DNA from 3 places in the Priestia sp. FSL R5-0597 genome. Region 3 is predicted to be linked to each of the others. Evidence: riboswitches for the same ligand, from Rfam matches in the RefSeq annotation. Region 3 holds a riboswitch; each other region holds the start of a gene.
The links. A riboswitch is a leader RNA that binds a small molecule or an ion and turns the genes downstream of it on or off. The one in region 3 is predicted to bind thiamine pyrophosphate.
Positions count from the first base shown of each region.

Region 1: another riboswitch for thiamine pyrophosphate. It lies ahead of MKX72_RS02800 (thiamine phosphate synthase); the one in region 3 lies ahead of tenA (thiaminase II).
Region 2: another riboswitch for thiamine pyrophosphate. It lies ahead of thiC (phosphomethylpyrimidine synthase ThiC); the one in region 3 lies ahead of tenA (thiaminase II).

Region 1 is NZ_JBBOUZ010000001.1:524,368-529,234, forward strand. It holds gene MKX72_RS02780 (amino acid ABC transporter substrate-binding protein) at 1-305, opposite strand, end outside; gene MKX72_RS02785 (fluoride efflux transporter FluC) at 647-1,045, shown strand; gene crcB (fluoride efflux transporter CrcB) at 1,046-1,432, shown strand; gene MKX72_RS02795 (hypothetical protein) at 1,484-1,699, shown strand; TPP riboswitch at 1,858-1,959, shown strand; gene MKX72_RS02800 (thiamine phosphate synthase) at 2,081-2,704, shown strand; gene thiO (glycine oxidase ThiO) at 2,688-3,815, shown strand; gene thiS (sulfur carrier protein ThiS) at 3,812-4,015, shown strand; gene MKX72_RS02815 (thiazole synthase) at 4,021-4,788, shown strand; gene MKX72_RS02820 (thiazole biosynthesis adenylyltransferase ThiF) at 4,785-4,867, shown strand, end outside.
Region 2 is NZ_JBBOUZ010000001.1:420,830-425,696, forward strand. It holds gene MKX72_RS02280 (Ger(x)C family spore germination protein) at 1-920, shown strand, start outside; gene MKX72_RS02285 (VanZ family protein) at 1,118-1,573, shown strand; gene thiC (phosphomethylpyrimidine synthase ThiC) at 1,741-3,510, opposite strand; TPP riboswitch at 3,625-3,739, opposite strand; gene MKX72_RS02295 (hypothetical protein) at 3,821-4,111, opposite strand; gene MKX72_RS02300 (undecaprenyl-diphosphate phosphatase) at 4,570-4,867, shown strand, end outside.
Region 3 is NZ_JBBOUZ010000001.1:2,104,228-2,109,094, reverse strand. It holds gene MKX72_RS10740 (sodium-dependent transporter) at 1-445, opposite strand, end outside; gene MKX72_RS10735 (hypothetical protein) at 622-804, opposite strand; gene MKX72_RS10730 (TspO/MBR family protein) at 1,106-1,852, opposite strand; TPP riboswitch at 2,079-2,177, shown strand; gene tenA (thiaminase II) at 2,273-2,962, shown strand; gene MKX72_RS10720 (aldehyde dehydrogenase) at 2,990-4,390, opposite strand; gene MKX72_RS10715 (ArsR/SmtB family transcription factor) at 4,404-4,706, opposite strand; gene MKX72_RS10710 (SDR family NAD(P)-dependent oxidoreductase) at 4,719-4,867, opposite strand, start outside.

The DNA.
Region 1 (4,867 bases), 1.6 Mb from region 3:
GCAAACATGCCATCCCACTGTGTCTCTTTGAACTCAGCTTTTACGCCAAGACGTTTAGCTACTTCTTGAGCCAATTCTACATCAAACCCAGTTAGCTTTTGTTTGTCATCATGAAAAGTGAACGGAGGGTATGTACCTTCAGTTCCAATTGTTAATACACCATCTTTTTTCACTTTATTATATAAATCCTCTTGTGAAGATTTATTGTCTCCATTGTTTGCTTCATTTTTTGAGCTAGAACCGCATGCGGCAAGCACAACTGTGAAAGCTAATAGTAGCGACAAAAGTGCAGCAAATTTCTTCATTTTCTAAACCCCCTAGTATTCTGATAGGAAATGATACTCTGTGATACTAAACAAGAACACAGCAAAAGTCAACAAAAAAAACTTATACGATTAATGTGACTTAAAATAAGGGAAATATACCTTCTATACACGGTTTGTCATAAGGATACAGAAAGATTTTAAAATTTGGATTAAGTGGATTTTTAAGGGATATTTGAGGAGTAAAAAGGAAGTTTCATGCGACGATTTTCTCTTTCATTTTTTCATGACTTTTGGTGCAATAAACATATAGTTAAATGTTAAGGTAGAAATAAATTCCTTATGGTACACTTAAAGAAGAATTTATGAAACGGAGCGATATGATGAAAGCCATAAACTTAATCTCAATTGCCTTTGGTGCTATCGCTGGTACATATGCGCGTTATTTGCTAAATCTTTCCTTATTATATACGGGCTATCCAATAGGAACGGTAATTGAAAACCTATTAGGAAGCTTCATACTAGGCCTATTAACAGGATTTTTTGCGTGGAAAAAGCCAAAAGAATGGATAAAGCTTGGACTAGGAGTTGGCGTGTGCGGCGGTTTTACAACGTATTCAACCTTTGCAGGAGACGTCATTTCTCTCACTCAGCACCATTTATTTTGGGGAGCCATTTATGTCATTGTCTCTTTAGTAGGTGGAATCCTTCTTGCTTTAGCAGGCTATCTATGCGGTGAAGCGGCAGGGAAAAATTTAGTGAAAGTACATGAGGTGAAGTAAATGAGCATAGTGAGCTTGGCACTTGGCGGGGCAGCTGGAGGAATATGCCGTTATCTTTTGGGTTTAAAAGTTACAAAAACAGTTTCAAACCCTCCTTTTCCAGTCTCAATGCTGTTTGTAAACTTGCTCGGTGCGTTTGGGCTTGGTCTTTTTTACGGTAGTTATTATGGAAAGGTTCCGAGTCATGCTTATGATGATTCAATATTTTTAATGATTGGCATTGGGTTTTTTGGAGCCTTTACCACTTTTTCAACGTTTAGTGTGGAAACCGTACAGTTAATTCGGGAAAAATCTTATCGGAAAATGTTGGCGTACGTGGGGATTTCAGCATTTGGAACAGTTGGTTTATTTACAGTCGGTTTACTGGCAGGAACGTTTTTATTATAAGTAAAGAGAACGTTTCTAGTAGGGAAAAACAAAAAGACGGAGAAGTAGAGAATGGATAGAAAAGCAGAAGTTTGGAAATACATTTTGTTGATTGTAGCTGTTGCAGGTCAGATCATTGGTTTTTTATTTTTATTTATAAATGTTGTGGCGGCATTTATTTTTTACGGTTTTTATATTCTAACTTTTATTATGTTACTCCTGCTGTTTATATGGGATCGGAAAAAGGAAAAAGACAAAGAAGAATTTGACGACTATACCGATTACTAACTATATAAAAAGCAGAATGATTCGGTGCGCCGGGCCTCTTAGTAAAGAAGCTTAAAAGATACATCTATAAAAGGAAGAGAGCCGTAAGAGCATAAAGAGATATTGTATTTACATCTAGTTGTGTTATAATTTTAAGTGCAAAAACAAAATCAATAAATAGCAATCACTAGGGGAGCTTTTTGAAGCTGAGACGGATGTATTTCGGACCCTTTGAACCTGATCTGGTTTGGACCAGCGTAGGGAAGTGGCGATCATGTTTACATAACGATGCATGCTAACCACTCTACGTTGTAGAGTGGTTTTTTGTATGTAATAAAGCCCTCTGCACAAGATGAAGTGATTGAAATTTCTCTTTATTCTGAATGGAAAGGTTTCGATCATGTGGATATTCCTAAATTTCATGTCATTACAACAGATAAGCAGCCAATCGAAGAGCTTCAAAAAATTTTAACGGCTATCGCGCCTTTTGCGGGCGCCATTCATATTAGAGAAAAAAAGAAAACAGCAAAGCAGATTCAATGTTTACTAGAAAGCCTACCATTTTGTCGCTCTAAAATTATTGTGAATGACCGAGTTGATGTAGCGCATGCTTTAAAAGCAAAAGGTGTACAGCTTGCCTATCATAGTTTAGACGTTTCGTTTGTTATAGACGCATTTCCTTCTCTTATTGTTGGAAAGTCAGTTCACTCTGTGGAAGAGGCTTTAGAAGCTGAAAAAGATGGTGCTCACTACATTTTATACGGACATATTTATTCAACACATTCAAAAAAAGAATTAAAAAGTCGAGGGATAGCGGCACTAAAAGAAGTAGTAGACGCTGTGCAGATACCGGTTATTGCCATTGGAGGAATTACACCTGTAAATGCCAAAGAGGTACTTCAAACAGGAGCACACGGTATAGCCGTGATGTCTGGTGTCATGCTTGCGCAAGATCCCCTGAAAGCGATTAAACAATATTCTCATATATGGACATCTGGAGGTGGAGAAAATGAAGCAGCATTATGATGTACTGTTAATCGGAGGAGGTATAATCAGCTCTTCTATCGCTTATCATTTGTCAAAACAAGGAGCGTCAGTAGCTATTCTTGAACGCAATCAAGTTGGTTGTGAAGCTTCAAGTGCAGCCGCTGGTATTTTAGGTGCTCAAGCTGAAATTGATGAAGAAGGTCCTCTTTTAGACCTTGCTATTAAGAGCAGAAGCATGTTTCCTGAACTGGTGAAGGAACTAAAAGAAAAAACGGCTATCGACGTAGAGCTCATTCAAAAAGGCTTATTAAAAGTCGCTGTAACAGAAGAAGATGCACACGTATTAAAGAAAAAAGCCGCTCAGCACCACCGGTGGGACAAAGATGTAAGATGGATCGATGTAAAAGAAGCGCGTTTGTTAGAACCCGGGCTCTCTCCAGACATATACGGAGCCATTACAATACCGGGAGACGGCCAGCTAGCTCCGGCTAAGTTAACACAAGCTCTTGCTCATGGAGCCTTGTATCACGGAGCAGATGTATTCGAATACTGTGACGTTCACTCTCTTATTATGGAAAATGAAACAGTAAAAGGGGTACAGACGTCCAAAGGCTCTTTTTATGGAGAAAAAGTAGTGATTGCAGCAGGCTCATGGGCTAAACGCTTTATTTCTTCTGAACATTTAGGCGAGGTGTTTCCTGTAAAAGGAGAGTGTATTGCTCTGCAAAGTCATAAGCCCCTGCTTTCTAAAACGATTTTTTTAGATGAAGGTTTTTACTTAGTCCCTAAGACTGGTGGAAGAATCGTAATCGGGGCAACTAAGCTGCAGCATGATTTTACTAAGACCGTTTCTGCACAAGGTATTCAATTTTTGCTGAATAAAGCTTCTGCGCTTCTGCCGGCCATTAAAGAAGCCACATTTGAAAAAGCATGGGCTGGTCTTCGTCCACAAACGAATGATGGCTGGCCTTATTTAGGAGAGCACCCTGAAATAGCGAATCTGCACATGGCTTTTGGCCACTACCGAAACGGTATTTTATTAAGCGCTGCAACTGGAAAAATTATGGCTGATGCTTTGTTAGGGAAAAAGCCAAATCATTCATTCTTTACATCATTTCAGCTAACGAGAGCAATGGAGGGAGTTCATTGAATCTAATTATTAACGGTAAGACCGTCACTGTCGGAGATGAAATTGAAACGGTCGAGCACTTGCTGCAGGCTCAGAGTCTGCATGAGCGAGTTGTAATTGTTGAATTAAACAAGAATATTTTGCAAAAAGAAGAACATAGCGATGCATGCTTAAAAGATGGAGATACATTAGAAGTTGTTTCATTTGTTGGAGGAGGATGAAGAGTATGTTAAAAATTGGACAGTATACATTTAATTCACGTTTATTATTAGGAACAGGGAAATTTCCGGACTTTACGACTCAGCGTCAAGCGGTAGAAGAGTCGGAAACAGAAATTTTAACATTTGCTGTTAGACGAATGGATATTTTTGATCAAAATCAGCCTAATTTATTAGAAGCACTTGATGTGAAGCGTTTCACTCTTTTGCCTAACACTGCTGGAGCAAAAAATGCAGAAGAGGCCGTACGTATTGCTAAATTAGCAAAGGCTTCTGGACTTTGTGACATGGTGAAAGTAGAAGTAATTGGATGTGATAAGACGCTGCTTCCTGATCCAGTTGAAACATTAAAAGCTAGTGAAGAACTGTTAAAAGAGGGCTTTACCGTTTTACCTTACACATCAGATGATGTTTTACTTGCGCGTCGTTTAGAGGAGTTAGGCGTACATGCCATTATGCCAGGAGCGTCGCCTATCGGTTCAGGTCAAGGTATTATTAATCCGTTGAACATGCGTTTTATCATTGAACAATCAACCGTTCCAGTAATTGTAGATGCAGGTATTGGAACGGCTTCAGACGCAGCTCAAGCTATGGAGCTAGGAGCAGATGGTGTGTTATTAAATACAGCTGTTTCAGGAGCAAAAGATCCTGTGAAAATGGCTCGTGCTATGAAGCTAGCGATTGAGGCAGGAAGAGCAGCATTTGAAGCAGGACGTATTGAAAAGAAACAATATGCAACGGCAAGCAGTCCAACAGAAGGGATGAGTATCGGTTGATTAATCGTTATTCCCGCCAAGAATTGTTTCAACCTATTGGAAAAGGCGGACAGCAGCAAATTCAAGAAAAGCATGTTCT
Region 2 (4,867 bases), 1.7 Mb from region 3:
AAACTTATCATGTAGCAGGGGATTCACCTCGAGATGATCGAACAAAAATCAACCAGCAGGTTTCTGGAATTGTTATGTCTGCCAAAAAGAGAATAATCTTATTTGAAGATCGATTAGCTAAAGAAGGTATACTAGAATTATCAGACGTCTTATATCGCACACCGGAAAGTCCTCTAACGGCTAAGTATGTCATTGTAGAAGGGAAACCGAGTACGATAGTTGAGCTACAGCAAGTAGGAGAAGAGCTAATTGGAGAATATTTAGACGGAGTTGTCCATACGGCTGAAGTCAATTCCTTAGTGCCAATTGAAACTCTTCAGTCACTTTGTACCGTGTTGTTTGATGAAGGAAAAGGGCTAGCTCTTCCTTATATGAAATTAAATACTGAAAATAAGACCGTTGATGTAATCGGTACAGCTTTGTTTAATGAAGATAAATTTTCAGGTATTACATTAAATTCCGATGAATCTAAGGCGCTTCTTTTATTAGGAAATCAAAAAGACAAATATATGATTATGAGTCACAAAATTACCATACATGATCAACAGTATGTAGTATCGTATGATGTGTCAGATGCTAAAGCAAAAATGCACGTTAAACCTGATGCGGTGCACGGAGCAAAAGTAATCATACCGCTAAATATAAAAGTAAGTATTAATGAATTTACTAAAAATGAAATGTCATCTCCTGCATTAACAAAAAACGTACAGAAAGAAATTGAAAAGATTCTACAAAAGAAAGCTGAAAAAGTAGTTGAAAAGCTGCAAAAAGCTAACTGTGATTTTCTTGAAATAGGAAGAGAAGTAGCTGCTTATCATCCGAGTATATGGAAAAGGCTTAAATGGAGACAGGACTATAAAAACATCTCGATTAATCCGAAAGTACAAGTGGAAATTATCCATCGTGGAGTTATTAATTAACAAAAGTCATGCGAAAAGCGTGGCTTTTTTAATTGAAAAAATTTTAGTTTACAAAATAACAAAAAGGGAATTGTATTTATTTATTGATGTGATAGGATAAAAAAGCATATAAATGCATTCACTACGAATGAAAGCAGTGGACGGGTACATATAGATAATAATAAATGGTTTTGGGAGTCAAAGAAGGTGATGTTGAAGTGAATGTAAGCATCAGGTCAATTGTTAAAAAAGTCATGTTCACTCTATTTATTGCGTATACGGCAGTGGTCATTTATGCTACTCTCATACGGGAAAACGAACATGTTTACGGAAAAGCAATGAACTTGGATTTATTTAGTACAATCCGTCTGATGTGGGACAGCGGTAATATAATGCTCACTCTGACAAATATACTGGGAAATATCGTGATGTTTGCGCCGCTTGGAATGTTTATTCCGTTGTTTATGAAGTGGTTTGACGGTTTTATTCAAGTCTTTACGACGGGTTTCTTAATCAGTTTTCTGATTGAAATTTTACAGTACAAGCTAACGGAACGAGTATTTGATATTGATGATATCTTTTTGAACACGCTAGGTACATTTATAGGCTGGGTTATTATTAAAATACTATATTGGATTAAGAACATGCTGAAAGCACGTTTCAAAAAAAGATGAAAGGACTTCTTTACGAAGTCCTTTTTGCATCTTGTTGATAGAAACACTTAATGCAGCGTCTTACGGAAGAATGTGAGGATTCAACGATAATGTGCTGACAATTTTGCTGAACAAATAATAACTTTCCTTCAAGCTGCTTAATTTGTTTTTTAAGCTGTTCTACTTCATTATTGATAGATATTTGAACCACTGTTAACAAACTCTTTAGCTTTTTCTTTCATTCCTTCTTTTCTTACTTCGTTTACATCTTTTTCATTTTCTTGAGCCATGTTACGAATATCTTGAGAAATACGCATCGAACAGAATTTAGGTCCACACATTGAACAGAAATGGGCTGTTTTAGCACCTTCAGCGGGAAGTGTTTCATCGTGATATTCTTTTGCGCGCTCTGGATCTAGTGACAGGTTAAATTGATCATTCCATCTAAATTCAAATCTTGCTTTAGACAGAGCATTATCGCGTTTTTGTGCTCCTGGATGGCCTTTTGCTAGGTCAGCAGCATGCGCAGCAATTTTATAGGTGATAACGCCTTCGCGAACGTCTTCTTTATTCGGGAGTCCTAAATGTTCTTTTGGCGTTACGTAGCAAAGCATAGCTGTCCCAAACCAGCCAATCATTGCAGCACCAATACCTGATGTAATATGGTCATAGCCTGGAGCGATGTCGGTTGTAAGCGGTCCAAGAGTATAGAAGGGAGCTTCCTGGCATATTTCCATTTGTTTATCTACGTTTTCTTTGATGAGATGCATTGGAACATGTCCAGGACCTTCAATCATAACTTGAACATCGTGTTTCCAAGCAATTTTAGTTAATTCACCAAGCGTTTCTAATTCACCGAACTGTGCCTCATCATTAGCATCTGCAATGGAACCAGAACGTAGCCCATCGCCAAGCGAAATAGCAATATCGTATGCTTTACAGATTTCACAGATTTCTTCAAAGCGAGTATATAAAAAGTTCTCTTCATGATGAGCTAAACACCACTGCGCCAAGATGGATCCTCCGCGTGAAACAATACCTGTCGTACGTTTCGCTGTCAGAGGAATATAACGTAAAAGAACACCTGCGTGAATAGTAAAGTAATCAACACCTTGTTCTGCTTGTTCAATTAATGTATCGCGGTATGCTTCCCACGTTAGATCTTCTGCTACGCCTTTTACTTTTTCAAGCGCTTGGTAAATAGGAACGGTCCCTACAGGAACAGGCGAGTTGCGGATAATCCATTCGCGTGTTGTGTGAATATCCTTTCCTGTTGATAGATCCATAATTGTATCGGCTCCCCAACGCGTTGCCCATGTCATTTTTTCTACTTCATCTTCAATAGCTGAACGAATAGCTGAATTTCCGATATTAGCATTAATTTTCACATGGAATTTGCGGCCGATAATCATCGGTTCGCTCTCAGGGTGATTGATATTATTAGGGATAATTGCACGTCCTCTTGCTACTTCTTCACGCACAACTTCAGGATTCATCTGTTCACGAATAGCGATAAATTCCATTTCGGGCGTGATAATTCCTTTTTTCGCATAGTGCATTTGCGTTACATTTTGATTTTTTTTCGCGCGCAAAGGTAAACGTTTAGTGATAAAGCGATCGTACTGATCTCTTGGATCACCGTCATAATAACCGTTATCCTGTGGCTGAACCGTACGGCCTTGATATGTTTCTACATCGTTTCGTTCTGCAATCCACTTTTCGCGCAGAGCCGGTAATCCTTTTTGTAAATTAATTTCATAAGAGGGATCTGTATAAACACCGCTCGTGTCGTATACACGTACGGGACTATTTTCTTCTTCACCAAAAGACCCTGTAGTAGGAGACTGATGAATTTCACGCATAGGTACTTTAAGGTCTTGTCTGGATCCTTGGACATATACTTTGTGACTGTTTGGAAAAGGCTTTTTCATAGAAACTGATACATTTTGTTTTGACATTACATATTCCTCCGGTTTCGCATAAAGTGTAGCTATACCGAACCATAAAAAAAATCGGGTTCTGTGATAGACAGAACCCGATGGAATAGGCAAAAAAAGAATAAACATATACTATTCTTTTCAAGACTACTTCCCTCCGCTGGTATAACCCAAATCAGGTTCAAAGGGTTAAAGAGTTTTATTGCACTCTTCTCTCAGTCTGAGCTATCAGACACCCCTAGTAGAAATAACATTCAAATTATTCAATTTACGGCTTAAGTTTACCATCATTCGGTAAAAAATCAACCCTTAAATAAAAAAAGCTAGACAATTAGCGTTGTCTAGCAGCATCGATTGCAATCACAATAGCTGTAATAATATGCATGATAAATCCCAAAAATGGAATCCAAGCAACCAGTGAGGTAACAAGCCCTAGTATGTTTCCATAAGCAGATAACCCTCGTCTATTAGCTAAAATGAGTGTGATAGCATGAAGAATAAATCCAATAAAAAGAGGAGTATAGCTAAAGCCCATAACAATCCCCGCGCCAATTAAAGGAATTCCCAGCAAGGCTTCATACCCAGCAGTGACCCATTTCATTGTACGTACATTTCCATTCATAGTAAAAAGCCTCCTAAAAAAGATACTACTATATACGAGAAAAGAGAGAAAAAAGTTTCAAATTACTTAGGGGATATGTCGTATAAGTCAGCCCTATTGGATTAAAATGATAGATGACAGTAAAGGGGGATGGAAAAAACATAATGATTTAGTCATTTTTTCACACTAAAGAAAAATAGTCTAGATGATTCATTTTTAGCTAAGGGACCAGAATTTATACTGAACATAGTGACTGCTTTTTAAAATAAATAAAAGCTGATATCGTGTTTTTTGGTTGTAGCATGTAAGCTTTTTATTACAAATTATTAAAGATTCTTATCTTTTTGCAAATACACATTGTATTTCATAGTTTTAACAATTATGATAAAAAAGCAAGTGTCAAAATAGGAAAATAGTTGAGCATGTAAAACGAAGCGATAAGCTTATTAATTTGAAAGAAAGGCAAGGTACATAGCTTTATGTGGGAAATTATTGTAGCAATCATTTTAGGGATTGTAGAAGGTTTAACAGAGTTTGCTCCCGTTTCGTCAACTGGGCATATGATTATTGTGGATGACCTGTGGTTAAATTCAAAAGAATTATTTTCATCTCCAGTAGCTAATACATTTAAGATTGTTATTCAGCTAGGGTCGATCTTAGCAGTAGTTGTTATTTTTAAAGATCGTTTTATTAATTTATTAGGATTAGGAAAAAAACCAGCTGCTGCAATTGGACCGACAAATCGCTTAAATTTAATGCAGGTAATTGTTGGTTTGT
Region 3 (4,867 bases):
AAAACAGCGCCTGTGCACCTAATACTACATAAGGTTGGCTAATGACGGCATTGAACAACGCGCCGTACTCTTTTCCGCTTAGCATACCGGTTACACTCATAATCGTATATAAAATCACCCAGCCGCCAACGACGCTGTAAAAGGAAAGCAAAACGACACAGCTTAGTACTCCCAGCCTGCCAATCCATACCCAAGCGGATTTTGGAGCAATTGCCTTATAAGCACTAATCGCTTCTTTTCCCGTATGTCTTCCAATGATAAATTCTGCCAACAGAAGCGGCAATCCCATAAAAATTGTAAATAAAATAAACAACGCAAAAAATGCTCCACCGCCACTGGTTCCGGTTACGTATGGAAATTTCCATATCGCTCCTAGACCAATTGCTGCCCCAGCAGATGCTAAAATAAAACCGAGGCGTGAAGACCACTGATTTCCTTTACTCATATAATGTTACTCTCTCCTCTTCTAAACTCAAAACTCACCTGATTAGTACTGTACCATAAATGCAGAAGAAAATCATTCCCGTTTTACTTTTTTCTATAAAACGATATCTATATAGAATAGAAAAAATGAAGAAGCAGCTGCCTCTTCATTTTGAGTTTGATGTTTCTATTCAAAAATTATTCTCTGTACGATGATTCGTCTCCACGGTAGGCTTCTTGATTTGATATTTCTTCAATATGCATATGCCCTTCTCTCTCTAAACGAAGAACCGTACGCTCTGCATCTTCATAACTCTCGCACGTCACTTGTTTATATTCCATATCGTCTTTATCTGTGTAAGCCACTAAATATGTTTCCATTTTAACTCCTCCTATATAAACTATATGTAACGTATGTTGCCTTTTTCGTTTATTTCTAAACATATAGGCTCCAAACATAAAGCCTAGCATACTATAATAGCGGAACTTCAATTTAAAAAGTTGAATTTTTCATTATGCACCGATGCAACATGGAGGTTACGCTTATGACATTTATTTTATCATTCGTACCAATTGTTGTTCCTTTTGGTATTTTAATTAGCTTAATTGCTTTTACAGCTGCTTTTTTACAATCAAAAGAGCATCATAAAAAGCTCTAGCTTACAAAAGCTAGAGCTTCTTTTTAAAAACGTCTATAGCGTTTAATCAGTCCCACAATAATAGCAATTGCTAATAAAACAATCGAGATGATAACAGTAATGACAATTGGCTGATTTCCACTTTGTTTCACCGCAATGGCAATATAAGCCCAAATAAAAACAAGCGGATAAACAGCGTCTCGGTTTTTTAATGTAAACATAATGCCCAGCGCAGCCCCTACCAGCAGCATAATAATCGTCCATGCTAATTCATTTAGGCCAAGCAAGTGCTGTATTCCATTTGCTTGAAATACGACAAATACATTAACAATAGTCGCAACAGAAATCCATCCAAGATAAAGCGAAATCGGCAGACGCATAAACCATGTCGTCATCCGAGAATGCTGAATAATGGAATATACAATCATTAATGTGCCTAAAATAAAGAGCATAACTAAAAGGGATAACTTATAGTAATCGTTTTGGAAAATAAAGATCCACGCACTATTTAACAAACAGTTTAGAAAAAACCAAATGCCTATACGTGCATATATTTCTTTTTGATCTTCTCTTGCAAAAAATTGGCGTATAACCCAAATGGTTAATAACAAATAAATAACGCCCCAGATAGCAAAGGCATAACCGGCTGGTGTAAACAACGTAGGAACTTGCGCAGAAGCCTCTGCCGTTGTTTTGCCTCCTATTGGAATCGCATTTGCTAAATAATTCACAAGAAGTGTAATAGCCAAGCCTACTGCATTTAATACAGCATACAAACGAAATTTTGCCATTTTGTTCTCTCCTTTCTTCTATTTATATGGGAATGTTTCGGAGACGAAAACGGCTCTTCCCTTCATTAATACCTCTTCTTCCCTAAAAATATGCATTTTTAAACAAAAATGATTAAAAATAGCTTCAAGAAGCTACCTCTTTAAGAGATAAAAACCGTTAGGGAACAATTTTCCATAACGCTTTCTATTTTTCAGAATATATGGTAAGTTAAACATAGACTAATAGGAAGTCCACTAGGGGTGCCGACCGGCTGAGACAAGTTTTCTTGATCCCTTTGAACCTGATCTGGCTCATACCAGCGTAGGAAAGTGGCAATGTTCAGTTTTGTACTGTCCTTTGCCACTCCGTTTATAAACGGAGTGTTTTTTATTTCCTTTATGTGCTTGTTTGTGACTTCCTCATATTAAAGGAGGATTTTGATGTCATTTTCATCTCAATTAAGACAAGAAGCAAACTATATTTACGAAGCCATTTTTAACCACCCTTTTATTAAAGGAATTGCTGAAGGAGACGTGCCAAAAGAGGCGCTTATTCACTACGTTTCTCAAGACTACGAATACTTAACAGCATTTGTCCGCATTTACGGCGCTGCTTTAACAAAATGCCGCACGCGTACCGAAATGGAAGCCTTTAATGCCGGCATTTCTACGGTATTACATAGTGAAGTACACCCTCATAATAATTTTTGTGAAGTAGCAGGCGTACGCTATGAAGACCTCCACACTGAGGCTCTTTCACCAACGGCCAGCCACTACATTAACCATATGACAAGCGTTGCGCATACAGGCAGCTTAGCGGAAATCATTGCCGTGCTTCTTCCATGTCCGTGGACGTACGTTGAAATTGGCCAGCGCATTACAGAACAAGTAAATCCATCTCCTTCTCATCCTTTTTATGAATGGATTCAGTTTTATAATAATGAAGAAATGAATGGCACAACACAATGGTTTTGTAACAAGCTTGATGAACTCGCCGAACAAGCGACTGAAGAAGAACGTAATCGTATGAAAGATCACTTTATCAAAAGCTGTGAGCTGGAGTATTTATTTTGGGAAATGGCGTATACACAAGAAAAATGGCCGCTTTCTCAGCTTTCACTTTCAAAATAACGAAAAAGCCTCCTATCAGGAGGCTTTTTATTTCAATAATTTTTTAATCATTTTCAAGTTTTGTTTCTCTGAAGGATAGCGGAATGACAAATCAAACTTCGTTGTTTGAGACAGCATGCTTTTAAAATGAGAAAATGTCTGAAAGCTGTCTTTTCCATGATATTGGCCCGTACCGCTTTCTCCAACTCCGCCAAAGGGTAAATATGGCGTAGCGATATGCATAAGCGTATCATTTATACAGCCTCCTCCAAATGAAAGACGCTCCGTTATGACATTTTGTACATTTGCACTTTCCGTAAACAAGTAAAGAGCTAACGGCTTAGCTTTTTCTTGAACTTTATGAATAACTTCGTCTAGCGTTTCGTATTCAATCATAGGAAGAATAGGCCCAAAAATTTCTTCTTGCATAACGTCTGATGTCCAGCTTACTTCACTTAACACCGTAGGTTCTATTGTGAGCGTACTTTTATTATACCCGCCTCCAACTATAGCGTTTCCGTCTTTTAAAAACTCAACTAGCCGAATAAAATGGCGCTCACTGACAATACGGCCGTAGCGCTCACTTTCAAGCGGATTACTACCGTAAAATTGATAAATCGCTTCGCGAAGTTTCTCCACTAGCTGCGCTTTTACCTTTTTATGCACGAGCAAATAATCGGGAGCAACGCACGTTTGGCCTGCATTCATTCCTTTGCCAAACATAATTCGCTTCGCTGCAAGATCTAGGTTTGCATCTTCATGTACAATGCACGGACTTTTTCCTCCTAGCTCCAGCGTGACGGGAATAAGCTGCTTCCCTGCTTCTTGCATAATAATTTTCCCTACATTTACACTTCCCGTAAAGAAAATATAATCGTGGGGCTGTTTTAAAAGCAGGCTCGTCGTGTCTACAGCGCCTTCAATCACCGTCACAAATGCGGGATCAAAAGCCTCAGCTAGTAATTCTTGTATAACCCGAGATACGCTAGGCGTTAATTCAGAAGGCTTTATAATCGCCGTGTTTCCAGCGGCAATCGCTCCTACTAAAGGAGACAGCGCTAATTGAAACGGATAATTCCACGGAGCAATAATTAACGCGACTCCATACGGTTCAGGCACAATTTTCCCTTTAGAGCCCACGTGTGTTAAAGCGGTTTTTACTTTTTTAGGCTTCATCCATTTTGCTAAATGCTTAAGCGTAAACCGAATTTCCTCTAGTAAAATCCCAATTTCCGACGTGTACGCCTCTACTTCAGATTTATTCAAGTCTTGTTTTAAAGCATCCATAATTCTCTGCTCGTTTTGTTTTACTGCGTCTCTGAGCTTATTCAGCGCTTGAATGCGGCTGCTGATGCTCTTTGTCTTTTGTGCATAGAAATACTGCTTTTGTGTAGAGACAATATGTTCAATGACCGTTTCATCTGTGATATAGAATTGCTCGTGGTTCATCTCTTTCATCTCCCTATAAACATTCAGCTTCAACTGTAGCAAGCAAGCTTTTTAATAGCTCAACTGCCTCGTTTAAAGCCAATGAATAATATCTCTGCGTTCCTTTTTGCTCAATTTGCACAAGCTTTTGATCACGTAAAATTTTTAAATGATGAGAAATTGCCGGTCGTGATAAAGTAGACTCGTTTGCAATTTCATTAACGGTTAAAGGCTCTTTTTCCGCGAGCAGCAAAATAATATCTTGTCTTGCTGAATCACTTAGAGCCTGAAAAATAGGAATGCTGGCACGAAATAACTCCACTGCTTTTTCACTCATAAATATTCTCCTTTATTTAATTTCTTGTGTTCTGCGGACAACGGATGAAAGCCACTTTCTTGGTACAAAGCGCGGGATGAAGGTGGCGAGACGAAACTGTACTCCTGGTACGATAACCGTCTGCCCTTTCATAAATTTTTTATAGCCCGCTTTAGCAACTG